DNA from 4 places in the Citrobacter sp. MNAZ 1397 genome. Region 2 is predicted to be linked to each of the others. Evidence: predicted binding sites of a transcription regulator. Region 2 holds the regulator's gene; each other region holds the start of a gene.
What was found. Region 2 encodes Fur, which represses iron uptake genes when iron is present. Its sites were predicted from a motif close to ATAATAATGAGAACNACTATCAA; they were not measured.
Positions count from the first base shown of each region.

Region 1: a site for Fur is predicted at 2,461-2,483, ahead of feoA (ferrous iron transporter A). Genes of this name have one in related genera too.
Region 3: a site for Fur is predicted at 1,293-1,315, ahead of zupT (zinc transporter ZupT). Genes of this name have one in related genera too.
Region 4: a site for Fur is predicted at 1,603-1,625, ahead of L2097_RS00980 (Nramp family divalent metal transporter). Genes of this name have one in related genera too.

Region 1 is NZ_JAKIVH010000003.1:378,831-383,112, reverse strand. It holds gene L2097_RS18980 (Tex family protein) at 1-2,107, shown strand, start outside; gene feoA (ferrous iron transporter A) at 2,591-2,818, shown strand; gene feoB (Fe(2+) transporter permease subunit FeoB) at 2,849-4,282, shown strand, end outside.
Region 2 is NZ_JAKIVH010000001.1:2,557,862-2,562,143, forward strand. It holds gene ybfF (esterase) at 34-807, shown strand; gene ybfE (LexA regulated protein) at 939-1,232, shown strand; gene fldA (flavodoxin FldA) at 1,382-1,912, shown strand; gene fur (ferric iron uptake transcriptional regulator) at 2,202-2,654, shown strand; gene chiQ (ChiQ/YbfN family lipoprotein) at 2,750-3,085, opposite strand; gene chiP (chitoporin ChiP) at 3,103-4,282, opposite strand, start outside.
Region 3 is NZ_JAKIVH010000004.1:176,732-181,013, reverse strand. It holds gene ribB (3,4-dihydroxy-2-butanone-4-phosphate synthase) at 1-71, shown strand, start outside; gene L2097_RS20430 (hypothetical protein) at 266-478, shown strand; gene zupT (zinc transporter ZupT) at 501-1,280, opposite strand; gene ygiD (4,5-DOPA-extradiol-dioxygenase) at 1,478-2,266, shown strand; gene L2097_RS20415 (glutathionylspermidine synthase family protein) at 2,385-3,545, opposite strand; gene L2097_RS20410 (DUF1190 family protein) at 3,551-4,222, opposite strand.
Region 4 is NZ_JAKIVH010000001.1:215,665-219,946, forward strand. It holds gene L2097_RS00970 (bifunctional diguanylate cyclase/phosphodiesterase) at 1-98, shown strand, start outside; gene L2097_RS00975 (NupC/NupG family nucleoside CNT transporter) at 126-1,313, opposite strand; gene L2097_RS00980 (Nramp family divalent metal transporter) at 1,665-2,903, shown strand; gene ypeC (DUF2502 domain-containing protein YpeC) at 2,965-3,297, opposite strand; gene mgrA (L-glyceraldehyde 3-phosphate reductase) at 3,411-4,282, opposite strand, start outside.

The DNA.
Region 1 (4,282 bases), on a different contig from region 2:
GTCGATTGGCGAGCAGGGTAAGCTCACCGATGAATTGAGTAAAGCCATCAACGGCACGCTCAGTAAAACCGAACTCGAAGATTTGTATTTACCGTACAAACCTAAGCGCCGTACCCGTGGGCAAATCGCCATTGAAGCAGGCCTGGAGCCGCTGGCGGATTTGCTGTGGAACGACCCTTCACACGACCCGGAAAGCGAAGCTGCAAAATACCTCGATGCCGACAAAGGCGTTGCCGATACCAAAGCTGCACTGGATGGCGCACGCTACATTCTGATGGAGCGCTTTGCCGAAGATGCACAGTTGCTGGCGAAAGTGCGTGATTATCTGTGGAAAAACGCCCACCTGGTTGCCACAGTGATCGGTGGTAAGGAAGAGGAAGGCGCAAAATTCCGTGACTATTTCGATCACCACGAACCGATCTCGACCGTACCGTCGCACCGCGCGCTGGCTATGTTCCGTGGCCGCAACGAAGGGGTCTTGCAGCTCTCTCTGAATGCCGATCCGCAGTTTGATGAGCCGCCAAAAGAGAGCCATTGCGAACAAATTATTCAGGATCACCTCGGCCTGCGCCTGAACAACGCCCCGGCAGACAGCTGGCGCAAAGGTGTTGTCAGCTGGACCTGGCGTATTAAAGTGCTGATGCATCTGGAAACCGAACTGATGGGCACCGTGCGTGAGCGCGCGGAAGACGAGGCGATCAACGTCTTCGCTCGCAATCTGCATGACCTTCTGATGGCCGCCCCAGCGGGGCTGCGCGCGACCATGGGTCTCGATCCGGGTCTGCGTACTGGCGTGAAAGTCGCCGTTGTCGATGGCACTGGCAAGCTGGTCGCCACTGACACCATTTACCCCCATACCGGCCAGGCAGCAAAAGCCGCTGTGGCGGTCGCCGCACTGTGCGAAAAACACAACGTTGAACTGGTCGCTATCGGTAACGGAACAGCATCGCGTGAAACCGAACGTTTCTTCCTGGACGTGCAGAAGCAGTTCCCGAAAGTGACCGCCCAGAAGGTGATTGTCAGCGAGGCCGGCGCATCCGTTTATTCCGCCTCCGAGCTGGCGGCGCAGGAGTTCCCGGAACTTGATGTTTCCCTGCGAGGCGCGGTCTCTATCGCCCGTCGTTTGCAGGATCCGCTGGCAGAACTGGTGAAAATCGATCCGAAATCGATTGGTGTCGGCCAGTATCAGCACGATGTCAGCCAGACTCAACTGGCGCGCAAACTGGACGCGGTAGTCGAAGACTGTGTGAACGCCGTCGGCGTGGACCTGAACACCGCTTCTGTTCCCTTACTGACTCGCGTTGCCGGTTTAACCCGCATGATGGCGCAAAATATCGTCGCCTGGCGTGATGAAAACGGCCAGTTCCAGAATCGTCAACAGCTGTTAAAAGTCAGCCGACTGGGACCAAAAGCCTTTGAGCAGTGCGCGGGCTTCCTGCGTATCAATCATGGTGATAATCCGCTCGATGCCTCTACCGTGCATCCGGAAGCCTACCCGGTTGTGGAACGTATTCTGGCGGCGACGGAGCAGTCTTTGCGCGATCTGATGGGCAACAGCAACGGGCTAAAATCCCTGAAAGCGTCAGACTTTACCGACGAACGTTTCGGCGTACCGACCGTCACTGACATCATCAAAGAGCTGGAAAAACCGGGCCGTGACCCGCGTCCGGAGTTCAAAACCGCGCAGTTTGCTGACGGTGTTGAAACGATGAATGATCTGCTGCCGGGTATGGTACTCGAAGGTGCGGTAACCAACGTCACCAACTTCGGTGCTTTTGTGGATATTGGCGTGCATCAGGATGGTCTGGTACACATCTCTTCGCTCGCCGATAAATTTGTTGAAGATCCGCATACCGTGGTGAAAGCGGGCGATATCGTCAAAGTTAAAGTGCTGGAAGTGGACCTGCAACGCAAACGTATTGCGCTGACCATGCGCCTGGATGAGCAGCCTGGAGAGAGCAATTCACGGCGTGGTAACAGCGGCGCTCGCGAGGCAGGTAATCGCCCTGCCGCCCGTCCGGCTAAACCACGTGGACGCGATACGCAGCCTGCCGGCAACAGCGCGATGATGGATGCGCTGGCCGCCGCCATGGGGAAAAAACGTTAAGCCCTTCGCCCTCTCCTTCGGGAGGGGGCACTCTCCTTTCCTGATGTTCAAATCCGAACAGACAGATACATTACGTTATTTCTTTACCGTCAGTATCTCTTTGAATAATCGCTGTATTAATTTTCAAAATTATTAACCAATTTTCCATTGGTTATATTTTAGTTAACAATATGATCTCTTAAATATTTATTATTAATTTAGCCTTAAGCTAGGGGAATAAATTAAACATCCCTTCGCGGCTTCTTATTTCTTATTGCAAACGTGAAATGCAAAACACCATAAATATTGAGCCACATCAACAATGGCTCGGATTTTGATTCCGCTTTGTGCAATATCGCGGTTTAATAGTGATGATAAAAACTATTCTCATTATCATTGTATGAGTGGAGTAACACTCATTGCTGTGCTGGCTAACTATCTGGTTTCATGCGCTTTACTGGCGCATGGTGGGAATGTTGTTTGCGATACATATAAGTAGGTCCTATGCAATTCTCTCCTGACAGTGCGTGGAAAATAACGGGGTTCTCTCGCGAAATCAGCCCGGCGTGGCGCCAGAAACTCCTCTCATTAGGCATGTTGCCCGGCTCATCATTTAATGTCGTGCGCGTAGCTCCCCTTGGTGATCCTGTTCACATTGAAACCCGGCGCGTTAATCTGGTCCTGCGTAAGAAAGATCTCGCATTTCTGGAACTGGAAGCCGTTTCCCGCTAATGGCCCGGCCATGAAAGAGAGAGAAGCACAATGAAAAAATTGACCGTGGGATTAATTGGTAATCCTAATTCCGGGAAGACCACATTATTCAATCAGTTAACTGGTGCACGCCAGCGCGTTGGGAACTGGGCGGGTGTGACGGTTGAGCGTAAAGAGGGGCAATTCTCTACCACCGACCATCAGGTTACGCTGGTTGATTTGCCCGGGACTTACTCGCTGACCACTATCTCGTCACAGACTTCACTGGATGAGCAAATTGCCTGTCACTACATTCTGAGTGGCGATGCGGACATCCTGATTAATGTCGTGGATGCCTCTAACCTCGAGCGTAACCTCTATCTCACGCTGCAGTTGCTGGAACTGGGTATTCCGTGCGTGGTGGCGCTGAATATGCTGGATATTGCCGAGAAACAAAAAGTCCGCATTGATATCGACGCCCTCTCCGCTCGCCTCGGCTGTCCGGTCATTCCGCTGGTCTCGACACGGGGTCGCGGCATTGACGCGTTAAAAATCGCGCTGGATCGCCATCAGAAAAACGGACAAATCGAGCTTGTGCACTATGCGCAGCCGCTGTCGCGCGAAGCGGATGCGCTGGCACAAAGCATGGCCGCGGATATGCCCGTGCAACAACGTCGCTGGCTTGGCCTGCAAATGCTGGAAGGCGATATCTACAGCCGCGCCTACGCCGGTGACGCCGCCCTTAAGCTGGATATTTCGCTGGCACGCCTGCAGGATGAAATCGATGATCCGGCGTTGCATATCGCGGATGCCAGATATCAAACCATTGCCGCGATTTGCGAGGCGGTCAGTAACACCCTGACGGCGGAATCCAGCCAGTTTACGGCAGCCGTCGATCGTATCATTCTGAACCGCTTCCTCGGTTTGCCGATTTTCCTGTTTGTGATGTACCTGATGTTCCTGCTCGCGATTAACATTGGCGGCGCGTTACAGCCGATTTTTGATGCAGGCTCCGTAGCGATTTTCGTCCACGGTATCCAGTGGCTGGGCTACACGCTGCATTTCCCGGAATGGCTGACCGTTTTCCTCGCCCAGGGTCTGGGTGGGGGTATCAACACGGTACTGCCGCTGGTACCGCAAATCGGCATGATGTACCTGTTTCTCTCGTTCCTTGAAGACTCCGGCTATATGGCACGTGCGGCCTTCGTCATGGATCGTCTGATGCAGGCGCTGGGGCTGCCGGGTAAATCCTTCGTGCCGCTGATTGTCGGTTTTGGCTGTAATGTCCCCTCGGTGATGGGGGCAAGAACCCTTGATGCGCCACGTGAACGGCTGATGACCATGATGATGGCGCCATTTATGTCCTGCGGTGCGCGTCTGGCCATCTTCGCTGTCTTTGCGGCGGCCTTCTTCGGCCAGCAGGGGGCGTTACTGGTCTTTTCTCTGTACGTGCTGGGCATTGTGATGGCAATCCTTACCGGCCTGATGCTGAAACACACCATCATG
Region 2 (4,282 bases):
TTAATCCGAAAGAGCGAAAAAAAGAACTTTGCCATGAAATTGAATACCCGAGCGCAATCTGCACAACAATCGCACAACAATTCCCCCATCGTGCTGGTTCACGGTTTATTTGGTAGCCTGGACAACCTTGGCGTACTTGCCCGCGACCTCGTCAATGACCATGATATTATTCAGGTTGATATGCGAAATCACGGCCTTTCCGGACGGTCACCGGAGATGAATTATCCGCTGATGGCGCAGGACTTACTTGATACCCTCGATGCCCATGGTATAGAACGCGCGACCTTCGTTGGTCACTCCATGGGGGGGAAAGCGGTGATGGCATTTACCGCGCTGGCGCCAGAACGCATCGACAAGCTCGTCGCTATCGACATTGCCCCGGTCCATTACCACGTGCGCCGTCACGACGAGATCTTTGCCGCCATCAATGCGGTGACCGACGCCAGTGCCACCACGCGCCAGCAGGCCGCCGCCGTCATGCGCGAACATATAAATGAAGAAGGGGTGATTCAGTTCCTGCTCAAGTCGTTTGTTGATGGCAAGTGGCGCTTCAATGTGCCCGCGTTGTGGGATCAGTATCCCCATATTGTGGGGTGGGAAACTGTGCCAGCCTGGGATCACCCCGCCCTTTTTATCCCCGGCGGTAAATCGCCGTATGTCAGCGAACAGTATCGTGACGACCTGCTGCAACAGTTCCCGCAGGCACGCGCGCATGTCATTGCCGGTGCCGGGCACTGGGTGCATGCAGAAAAGCCGGAAGCGGTTCTGCGCGCCATCCGTCGTTATCTCGCTGAAAAGACAAACTGATTAAAAACCCGGCGACCGATTGTCGGAAAGCGCCCGGTCGTTGGCGTGTCCGCATCGCTGATGTATGATGGCGCGCTAATCAGCCCGGGCTATGACCCGATTGCTTGTACTTCCCGTAGTATTCTTAAATCATGGCTAAAGAACAAACGGACCGCACGACATTAGATCTGTTCGCGAATGAACGTCGCCCGGGACGTCCTAAAACCAATCCGCTCTCTCGCGACGAGCAATTGCGCGTGAATAAGCGCAATCAGCTTAAACGCGATAAGGTTCGTGGGCTTAAACGCGTCGAATTAAAACTCAACGCCGAGGCTGTCGACGCATTAAACGCGCTGGCGGATGCGCGGGAAATGAGCCGCAGCGAACTGATTGAAGAGATGTTACTGGCTCAGCTTAACGCGCTGAACAGCCAGGAAATCCTCTGAATTATCGCAAAAATTCACTTTCATGTTGCACAGAGTGCAGTCTTGCGTGATTGCAGTTTCCGCGTGCTTCTCTGATCTGCTATGATTGCCCTTATCCGTGGGCCAATCGCCACCACCATATCATTAAGTTTCAAGAGGTTATTTTACTCATGGCAATCACAGGCATTTTTTTCGGCAGCGATACCGGTAATACCGAAAACATCGCAAAGATGATCCAGGCTCAACTTGGTAAAGATGTTGCCGATGTGCATGACATTGCTAAAAGCAGCAAAGAGGATCTTGAAGGTTACGACATCCTGCTGCTTGGCATCCCGACCTGGTATTATGGTGAAGCACAGTGTGACTGGGATGACTTTTTCCCGACGCTGGAAGATATCGATTTTAACGGCAAACTGGTTGCCCTGTTTGGCTGTGGCGATCAGGAAGACTATGCAGAGTATTTCTGTGATGCGTTGGGCACTATCCGCGACATCATTGAACCGCGCGGCGCAACCATCGTAGGCCACTGGCCGACCGAAGGTTACCATTTTGAAGCGTCCAAAGGTCTGGCAGACGACAACCACTTCGTTGGCCTTGCTATTGATGAAGACCGTCAGCCTGAACTGACCGCTGGCCGTGTCGATAAATGGGTGAAACAGATTTCCGAAGAACTTCATCTGAATGACATCATCAATGCCTGATGTTGTTTGGCGCAACCTGCTGGTTGCGCCTGATTAATAGATAAAAGCGATGGAAATAATTGCTACAATTTTTTAACTTTTTTCTCCAGCGCTGTACAATGACCCCTGATTAAAACGGGTAACACAAAGGACTTTGTTGACGCTACCACGTTTTATAAGCTTACTTTACTTGAGGACTTGCAGTTTTCATTCAGGCATGGCAGTTCTATAATGAGACGCATTATCCCAGGTGCATTCCTTGTAGCTTCCCAACGGGAAGTGAATCGTTTAGCAACAGGACAGATTCCGCATGACTGACAACAATACCGCATTAAAGAAGGCCGGCCTGAAAGTCACGCTTCCTCGGTTAAAAATCCTGGAAGTGCTTCAGGAGCCGGAGAACCATCATGTCAGTGCGGAAGATTTATATAAGCGCCTGATCGACATGGGCGAAGAGATTGGGCTGGCGACGGTGTACCGTGTGCTTAACCAGTTCGATGATGCCGGGATCGTGACCCGCCATAACTTTGAAGGCGGTAAGTCCGTCTTTGAACTGACCCAGCAGCATCACCACGATCACTTAATTTGCCTGGATTGCGGCAAAGTGATTGAGTTCAGTGATGACTCTATTGAAGCGCGTCAGCGTGAGATCGCGTCCAGACACGGTATTCGTCTGACTAACCACAGTCTGTACCTCTATGGCCATTGCGCCGAAGGCGACTGCCGTACTGACGAAAACGCGCACGAAGCCGCTGAGAAATAATCATCAGCTTCGTAAAAAAGCCAACCTCCGGGTTGGCTTTTTTATTTCTGACTTTACCGCATAAAAAAGCCCGCCGAAGCGAGCCTTTGATACGGTTAATTTACCGCGTTATGGTGATGAATCTCCTGCCAGATCTGGTCACAACGGGTTTTCACCGCCTGCCCGTTTCCGGTATGCGTCGCTTCAAGGCATTGCTGATAATCCAGCGTGCGCACACTCTCTTCCTCCGCAAATTGCTGGTGTGCTTTCTCTTTGCGCAGAACATCCAGTACGCTTCTGCACGCCGCCGTTTTCTCCGGTGAACCTTCTGCCGTATTAATACAGGCGCTGTAAGCCTCTTTTAATCGCGCATCTTCCTTTGGCGCCTGCGGCTGTTGCACACAGGCGGCAAGTCCCAACGTTAGCAGGGCAAGTAATATTGGTTTCATCATCATGGCACTCCCTGGTATTAGAAAATATTCAGCGGCGCAATGACGATAAACTTCACGTCACGTTCGTCCTGGAAGATGTTGTTATATCCACCACCCCAGCTCGGAATATTGGAATGGTTATCATATTGGGTGAAGTGCAACTTGAATAACGTGCCTTTTGCCATCCCTTCCTGCACGGTGTAAAGCAGGTCGAGGCTATACGCTGACTCTTTAATGGCGTTGCCCGCATCGTAGTATTTGTCGCCAGAGGAGACAGTAGACGGTTTGGCATCCCAGCCATAGACGTACGATGCGCCAACCGCCCAACCAGGCAGATTCCAGCCTTTCAGGTCATACATGGCGCCGACAAAGACGGATTTCTCGTTATGGGCGTTAAAGTCAGAACGGTTGTCCCACCAGATATCCAGGCGACCATTGGAAGAGCCATACCGTGGCGTCATACGTGAATTGAAATAGCCCTGGCGACCATCGGCTTTGACCCAGGTTCCCTCAAGGCGTAAATCCACCGGACCGACCGTATAACCAAAGGTGAGCGCCTGTAACCACGCGGTGCCGTCGTAAATATCATTGATGGTGTTGTTATCGGCCTTGTCGCGCGAACCATAGAACTGATAACTGGTGGAAAGCGGGTTCCCTATGACGTCAAACTTATAGCTGGCTTTGGCAAAGTATTGATCAACGTAACCTTGTGCCTGACCAAATGCGGCTTCAAGGAGAAGGTTGTTTTTAAAATCGTACGATGCGCCCAGAGAGTGGACGTAGTCGATTTTACTCACGCCATCGTTCTGGTAGAAATGATCCGTTTCGTTATACCACGGCGCTTTGTATTCATTGGCCCACATATACGAGAAGCTCAGCGCGCCGTTATCATCGTAATCCAGTTTTGCGCCGGCTTCCGCCCCCTGATAGGTACCCGGCATAAAGCTCCAGTTTGATGCCAGCAGAGTTTGCCCGGTTGGCTGGATATACCCTGCCCTCGCCCATACAGGACCATATTTAAATTTCGCTGCGGCTGTATAGAGACTTGCGCCGCTACGATCGCCGGCCCAGTCTTCGTCATACACTTTGTGGCTATTGGAAAATGCGATTTCATTCGGATGTCCGCTTTCTGAGGATTCAGCCATCTCAATCGCTGCAAAGACCGCGACATCAATACCGAACATATCGGCAGCATAACCAGACTGGAAATCGAGGTTC
Region 3 (4,282 bases), on a different contig from region 2:
ACAACATGGCCGTTGTCACCATTGAAGATCTGGTGGCCTATCGTCTGGAGCATGAGCGTAAAGCAAGCTAAGCGATAGCCATGCTTTGCAAAGAATCCGAAGCCGGACCGCCTGCTTCGGATTTTTTTATTTCCCTGTTAGTCCCTTGCTGAAAATAGCTCATTTCTCCGCTTTGTTGATCTCGCTAATGGCGACATCGGCTTGCTACTTATAAAGTGGTATCCATGACGTAATGGCTCGCTAACCAGCGGGATAAGGAAGGGATATGCTGATTTACTGGTGCGGTTTTTTGGTCGTTGTGCTCGTGATGTTCGCACATATCATGTGTTTGCGACGTAATTGCAGGGCATTTCGCCAGGATCGTGATGCACAACAAGAAGGATACCAGCGCGCGTTAAAGATAATCCAGTCGATGCAAGCAAAGGAGCAAGAGCAGGTGGAACCTGAGGCGGCTTCCGGAAGCGGCGTTGCCCAATAGGCGCGAGCAACGCCTGCATGTATTAACCAAATCCCATCGTTTGCAGCGCGACCAGGCTAAGACCCATCACTGACATCCCACAAAGCACGCCATAGCTTGGGTTGTTGTTGGGGTCGATCTCTTTTGCCAGCGGCATCAGTTCATCGACAGAGAGCGCGACCATAATTCCGGCAACCGCCGCCATGACCGCCGCCATCACCATCGGGGAGACCAGACTTCCCAGAATCAGCCAGGCCAGAACCCCACCAAGAATTTCCGCAAGCCCGGAAATCCCCGCCCAAAAAATTGCCGTGCGCTTTGAACCGGTTGCCGCATAAACCGGGCCGGCAACCGCAAGACCTTCTGGAATATTGTGCAAGGCTACCGCCAGTGCAATACCGAAACCCAGTTCAAGGTCGTTACTGGCTGTCACAAAGGTGGCGATGCCCTCCGGAAAGTTATGCAGGCTGATACCCAGCGTTAATAAGATCGCCGTACGTTGAATTTTGCGAGGGACAGGGTGCTGTGAATGCGCACTCTGCATTAAATCCTGTGGATGTGCATGGGGAAGCAGACGGTCAAGAGCAAAATAGCCCAACAGGCCAATGACGAACATACCATAGCCCAGCATGGGTGACATGCCCTCAGTTGCCAGTGCGGCTGGCAACATCTCCATAAGGGAGATAAGCAGCATGATGCCAGCGGCAAATCCCAGCGAGAATGCCAGTACACGGTTTGACGGTTTCTGGCCAAGAACCCCCAGAAAGGCGCCGATAAAGGTGGCAGCGCCGGCAAGTAACGTCAGAATCAGTGGTGCTGACATGTATCACTCCTTATGATAATGCTTCTCATTAATGTTAAATATTAATGGATTCCAAAGCGAGGCCGTTGCGTTACCTTTACGCAATCCTTACATTCAAAAATTCTGAATATCTTCATCACGCTTATCTGAGTTCATCACCCGGGGAATAAGCGTAATGTGTGTTCATCAAATATGACACACTCAGTAAGGATATCATCATGTCTGCACCTCGCATGCCAGCACTGTTTTTGGGCCACGGCAGCCCGATGAATGTTCTGGAAGATAACGTTTATACCCGCGCCTGGGCTCAGCTTGGCGAAACACTGCCGCGTCCTAAAGCTATTGTGGTTGTCTCAGCGCACTGGTTTACGCGTGGTACCGGGGTAACGGCGATGGAAGCACCGCAGACAATTCATGACTTTGGCGGTTTCCCTCAGGCGCTGTACGACACCCATTACCCGGCTCCGGGTTCGCCTGCGCTGGCCCGGCATTTGGTTGAACTGTTATCACCCGTGCCGGTTACTCTGGATAAAGAAGCATGGGGTTTTGACCACGGTTCCTGGGGCGTGCTGATCAAAATGTATCCGAAGGCCGATATCCCGATGGTGCAGTTGAGTATCGATAGTACCAAACCGGCGGCATGGCATATGGAAGTGGGGCGTAAGCTGGCAGCACTGCGCGATGAAGGCATTATGCTGGTGGCGAGCGGTAACGTGGTGCATAACCTGCGCACGGCACGCTGGCATGGCGATAACTCGCCTTATCCGTGGGCGACCGCTTTCAACGAATTTGTGAAGGATAACCTGACGTGGAAAGGGCCGACCGAGCAGCATCCGCTGGTTAATTATATGGAGCATGAAGGCGGTTCGCTTTCTAACCCGACACCGGACCATTTCCTGCCGCTGCTCTATGTCCTGGGGGCGTGGGATGGGGTGGAGAGTATCTCGATTCCGGTAGACGGTCTTGAAATGGGCAGCCTCAGTATGTTGTCGGTGCAGATAGGCTAAGGCTTTGTAGCCGGGTAAGCGTACAGTATGCGTACCCGGTATATTCCCGAATGCGGCGTTGCCTCGGGTGACGACTCAGAAGCCCCGGGTAAGTGCATCCGGGGATCCTGGACGCATGTTACTCAACAAAGACATGCGGATAGAAGCGCGACAGATCCTGGGTGATCAACGCCCGGTCTTCACGAATGCCAATACCTGCGGGTTGATCGTTGATAAGCCAACTGCCAATCAGCATGTAGCTGTCGCCATACTTGGGTAGCTGACAGAACTGCTGGACGATCATTCCTTCTTCACCGTATGGGCCTTCGACTTCTTCAACCGTTTTGCCATTTTCGATGATGGACACATTCGCCCCTTCGCGAGAGAAGATAGGCTTAAGCACGTATTTGTCCATTTCCGGATGCGCGTCTTCGGCAAACCAGGCGGGCAACAGATTCGGATGGTTCGGGAACATTTCCCACAGCATTGGCAGGAGCGCTTTGTTCGAAATGATGCTCTTCCATGCTGGTTCCAGCCAGCGCACGCCCGCATCTTCCAGCTTGGTTGAGAAAACTTCGCGCAGCATATACTCCCAGGGATACAGCTTAAACAGATTACTGATCACGTGATCCTGCAGATCGGTAAACTGCCCTTTTTCCCCGAGGCCGATATCTTCGATATAGAGAAACTCGCTGGCTACATCGGCTTCGGCGGCGCAGTCTTGCAGGTATTGCACGGTACCACGGTCTTCGACGGTATCGCGACAGCAGGCGAAATGCAGCAGGTTAAAGCCATATTGCTCGCGTAGCGCGGCAAAGCGCTCAATCAGTTTTTCCTGCAGACTGTTGAATTGATCGCAGCTGTCCGGCAGTTTGCCCGCGGCTATCTGATCTTCCAGCCAAATCCACTGAAAAAATGCCGCTTCATACAGTGAGGTTGGTGTATCGGCATTATTTTCCAGCAGCTTAGGTTCGCCGGTGCCATCCCATGCCAGATCCAGGCGTGAATAAAGCGACGGCTGTCCGGTTTTCCAGGACTGGCGCACAAAGCCCCATGTGTGCCTGGGAATGCGGAATTTCGCCAGCAATTCGTCACTGGCGATAACCTTGTCCACAACCTGCAGACACATCTGATGGAGCTCGGCGGTAACTTCTTCCAGTTTCTCGACCTGGGCGAGCGTCAGTTTGTAGTAGGCGTCTTCACACCAGTAGGGTTCGCCATACATGGTGTGAAAGTTGAAACCATACTCGGTGGCTTTCTCGCGCCAGTCGGGCCGTTCGGCAATAGTCATTCTTTCCATGGTTATTAGCCACCCATTGAACGGGTTGAGGTGCCGCTGGCACTGCGCTGCATCGAAGTCTGTTTGGCCACGGATTCGCCAAAGCCGCCACGCGTGACGGTGGAGGTTGTTGCCGGTTTTGGTGCCATCGCGGTTTTCGAAACTGTTGCGCTACGCCCTGGCTGGGCTGCGCCGTAGCTTTTGCCGCTGGCATCGGTGTACTGGCCATAGGCCGGGCTGGCCGGGTTTTTGGAGCTGAACAGCGGCTGCTGGGCATAACCCGCGCCGCCACCCATCAGGCGGCCCATCATGTAACCCGCCATTAGCGGCATCCAGAAGCTGCCGCCAGACTGTTGTGCCTGCGCCTGGTTTTCCGTCGCCACGCCTGCCTGAGCGGGTGCTTGTTGACACTGGCCTTCGCCAAATTCAGCCACACAATCTTCGCGTGATGCATATTTCGGCGCGGTACGTGCTGCTTCTTTCAGCGCGTTGTCATAGGTGGTTTTGCATTCGGCGCTTTTGCCCGGGTTTGCCGAAGAGCAGTCATCGGCATTCTGATACATTTTCACCGTTTCATCGTTTTGTTCGCACCCTGCCAACATAAAGACGGCAGTCACGGCCAGCGCCACGGGCGTCAGGTGACGAGCGCCCCAGCTTTTGCGAAACATCGCATGATTAATATTCTTTGTCCGTTTCATATTTGTCTTCCGAGACCCACAGGTATTAATAAAAGGTCAGGATAGTGGATGAGTGTCTGA
Region 4 (4,282 bases), 2.3 Mb from region 2:
AGGAACAGCGCGCTTTGCTGTTGAATGCCGGGGTGGATTATCTGCAGGGATACTTGCTGGGGAAACCGCAGCCGTTAGCTGCCGTCGGGAAGGAATAAACCGGGGTTGCCCCCGGTTTATCTGAATTACAGTACCAGTGCCGCGATAGAAGCGGACAGGACGCTCACCAGCGTTGAACCATAAACCAGTTTCAGACCGAAGCGGGATACAACGTTACCTTGCTCTTCGTTCAGGCCTTTGATCGCACCTGCGATAATACCGATAGAGGAGAAGTTAGCGAAGGAAACCAGGAAGACGGACAGAATGCCTTCCGCACGCGGAGACAGGGTGGATGCGATTTTCTGCAGATCCATCATGGCCACGAATTCATTGGATACCAGTTTGGTTGCCATGATACTCCCCACCTGCAGTGCTTCTGACGACGGTACACCCATTACCCAGGCAATTGGGTAGAAGATGTAGCCCAGAATCCCCTGGAAGGAGATGCCAAGAATGGCAGCAAACAGAGCGTTCAGACCAGAAATCAGCGCAATAAAGCCGATCAGCATCGCTGCAACGATAATCGCGACTTTGAAACCTGCCAGAATGTACTCACCCAGCATTTCGAAGAAGCTCTGTCCTTCATGCAGGTTAGACATCTGCAGATTTTCTTCACTCTCATCGACACGGTACGGGTTGATCAGTGACAGCACGATAAAGGTGCTGAACATATTCAGAACCAGGGCTGCGACCACATATTTCGGCTGCAGCATGGTCATGTACGCGCCAACGATTGACATCGAAACGGTAGACATCGCGGTTGCCGCCATGGTGTACATGCGGTTGCGTGACATTTTGCCGAGGATATCTTTATAAGCGATGAAGTTTTCAGACTGACCCAGAATCAAGGAGCTGACTGCGTTAAATGATTCCAGTTTGCCCATACCGTTGACTTTGGACAGGACGGTACCGATAGCACGGATAATAATGGGCAGTAAGCGGATATGTTGCAGGATACCAATCAGCGCAGAAATGAAGACAATCGGGCAGAGTACTTTCAGGAAGAAGAATGCCAGACCTTGATCATTCATTTTGCCGAAGACGAAGTTTGTCCCTTCATTGGCAAATCCGAGCAGTTTTTCAAACATCTCGGAGAAGCCTTTCACAAAACCCAGACCCACGTCAGAGTTCAGGAAGAACCAGGCCAGCAAGACTTCGATCACGAGCAGTTGGACAACGAAGCGAAGGCGGATTTTTTTGCGGTCACTGCTTACAAGTAATGCAAGCAACGCGACAACAGCAAGCGCCAGAACAAAGTGCAGAACGCGGGACATATTTGCTCCAAATATGAGACGGGTAGAATTTTCGTGCACATTCTATGTAACAAGCGGAAAGAAAACGAGATCAAACACACAGTATATTAATGACCTGTGACCAGACTCAAAAATAGTGATCCACCATACATTTCTGTTATGTTAAGTAAAAGAGTGAAAAGTTGCACTGAAATGCTAGACTCTTAACAAGACGGTGTGATTTGCATCTCACTGTCCCAGTCTTAAAAACAGCCGGCCCGTCATCGTTTCTGTCTATCGAATAAATCAATAGAATCTACTCTAAATGAACTTGATAATCATTCTCATTTTGGTAGCATGAAACATAGCAAAGGCTATATTTAGGGGCAATAAATGAACAACAGTCGCGTTGAGAGTAGCAGTGGGCGTACAGCGCGCAAGTTAAGGCTCGCGTTAATGGGACCTGCGTTCATTGCGGCGATCGGATATATCGATCCGGGCAACTTCGCCACTAACATTCAGGCCGGGGCCAGTTTCGGTTACCAGTTGCTGTGGGTGGTTGTCTGGGCAAACCTGATGGCTATGCTGATCCAACTGCTGTCAGCAAAATTGGGGATTGCTACGGGTAAGAACCTCGCGGAACAAATTCGCGACCATTACCCGCGTCCTTTAGTCTGGTTCTACTGGGTTCAGGCGGAAATTATCGCCATGGCCACCGACCTCGCCGAGTTTATCGGCGCCGCCATCGGTTTTAAACTTATCCTCGGCGTGTCGCTGCTGCAAGGCGCCGTATTAACCGGGATTGCCACTTTTTTAATTTTGATGTTGCAACGCCGCGGGCAGAAACCGCTGGAAAAAGTCATTGGCGGACTGCTGCTGTTTGTTGCTGCGGCCTATATTGTTGAGTTGGTTTTCTCTCGTCCTGAACTGGCGCCGCTCAGTAAAGGCATCTTCATTCCAACCCTGCCGGGTACCGAAGCGGTGTTCCTTGCCGCCGGTGTATTAGGCGCGACTATTATGCCGCACGTGATTTACCTTCACTCTTCATTGACCCAGTATCTGCATGAAGGAACGCGCCGCGAGCGGTATTCCGCGACGAAGTGGGATGTGGGCATCGCGATGACCATCGCCGGTTTTGTCAATCTGGCGATGATGGCGACGGCCGCTGCGGCATTTCACTTCAATGGACATACCGGCATTGCCGATTTGGATGAAGCTTATTTAACGCTTGAACCGTTGCTGAGCCATGCGGCAGCAACCGTGTTTGGACTCAGCCTGGTGGCTGCCGGACTTTCCTCCACCGTGGTAGGGACGCTCGCCGGTCAGGTGGTGATGCAGGGGTTTGTGCGTTTCCACATTCCATTATGGGTACGTCGGACTATCACTATGATGCCCTCGTTTGTCGTTATCCTGATGGGGCTTGATCCTACGCGCATTCTGGTGATGAGCCAGGTACTGCTCAGTTTCGGCATCGCCCTGGCGCTGGTACCACTGCTGATGTTTACCAGTGACCGCGCGTTAATGGGCGAACTGGTGAATACGCCAACCATCAAACGCGTTGGCTGGCTGATTGTTATCCTGGTTGTAGCGTTAAATGGCTGGCTGCTGGTGGGAACCGCCTTAGGGGTGTAAACCTGAAATGGTGTCAAAGAAAAAGGAGCGCATGCGCTCCTTTTTACTGACAGCCTGTTTATTAACGCCAGTGACCATGGCCGTGACCACGTCCCGGACCGCGACGGTCATCGCGATCATTCCAGCCTTCGCGGTAACCGCGTTCGTAAGCGTCACGCTTATCCCAGCCACGGTGCCAGCCACGGTCATGCATACGCCAGCGATGGTCACGCCATTCGTAGTTACGATGCCAGTAGTCGCGGTCACGCCAGCGACCGCCGTCCCAGTAATTGCCGTAATTGTCGCGATCGCCAATTTGCAATTTTACAGAAGGCAGCAGTGTTATTTCGCCAGCGTTAGCGACCAGCGGGGCACATGCCATTAATACTGCTGCGAGAATCAGTGACCTGAACATAGTTTTCTCCTTCACGATCGGGTCTGTTGCAGCAATATTATGTAACGTTTATGTCCGCATCTTCGGCGGAACTCCTAAATGCGTAATGACAGCACTTTTTGCTAAAAGTGCTGCTATTTTACGCTATTCAGGATGGCGTCAATCTCGGCACATTCCGCGTCGTTAAACTGGCGATTGGCCAGCATACCGACGGCATCGTCAAGCTGGCTGGTTTTACTGGCGCCAATCAGCACAGAGGTCACCTTATCTCCGCGCAGAACCCAGGCCAGCGCCATTTGCGATAATTTTTGCCCACGCCTAATCGCAAGATCGTTAAGTTTGCGGACTTTGACCAGTTTTTCATCCGTAATCTGATCGGGGTTGAGGAAGCGGCTGCCGCTGGCGGCACGTGAATCTGCCGGAATTCCATTCAGGTAGCGGTCGGTAAGTTGTCCGCCTGCCAGCGGTGAAAACGCAATGCTGCCGACGCCCGCTTGTTGCAGTACCGTCAGCAGTTCGTCTTCTACCCAACGCTCGAACAGAGAATATTTGGGCTGATGGATAAGGCAGGGCGTACCCAGATCGTTGAGTATTCCGATGGCCTCGCGCGCCAGATCGGCCGGGTAATTCGACAAGCCGACATACAGCGCTTTGCCCTGGCGGACAATATGATCCAGTGCGCGCATGGTCTCTTTTAGCGGCGTTTCAGGGTCCGGACGATGGTGATAAAAGATATCGACATAATCCAGCCCCATCCGGCGCAGGCTTTGATCGAGGCTGGCAATCAGATATTTGCGTGAACCCCAGTCGCCATAGGGGCCATCCCACATGGTATAGCCTGCTTTGGTGGAGATGATCAGTTCATCCCGGTAGGGCAAAAAATCTTCTTGTAGCAGACGACCAAAATTGCGTTCGGCAGAGCCGGGAGGCGGCCCGTAGTTATTGGCAATATCGAAATGGGTTATCCCCAGGTCGAAAGCATGTCTGAGTAACTGACGGCTATTTT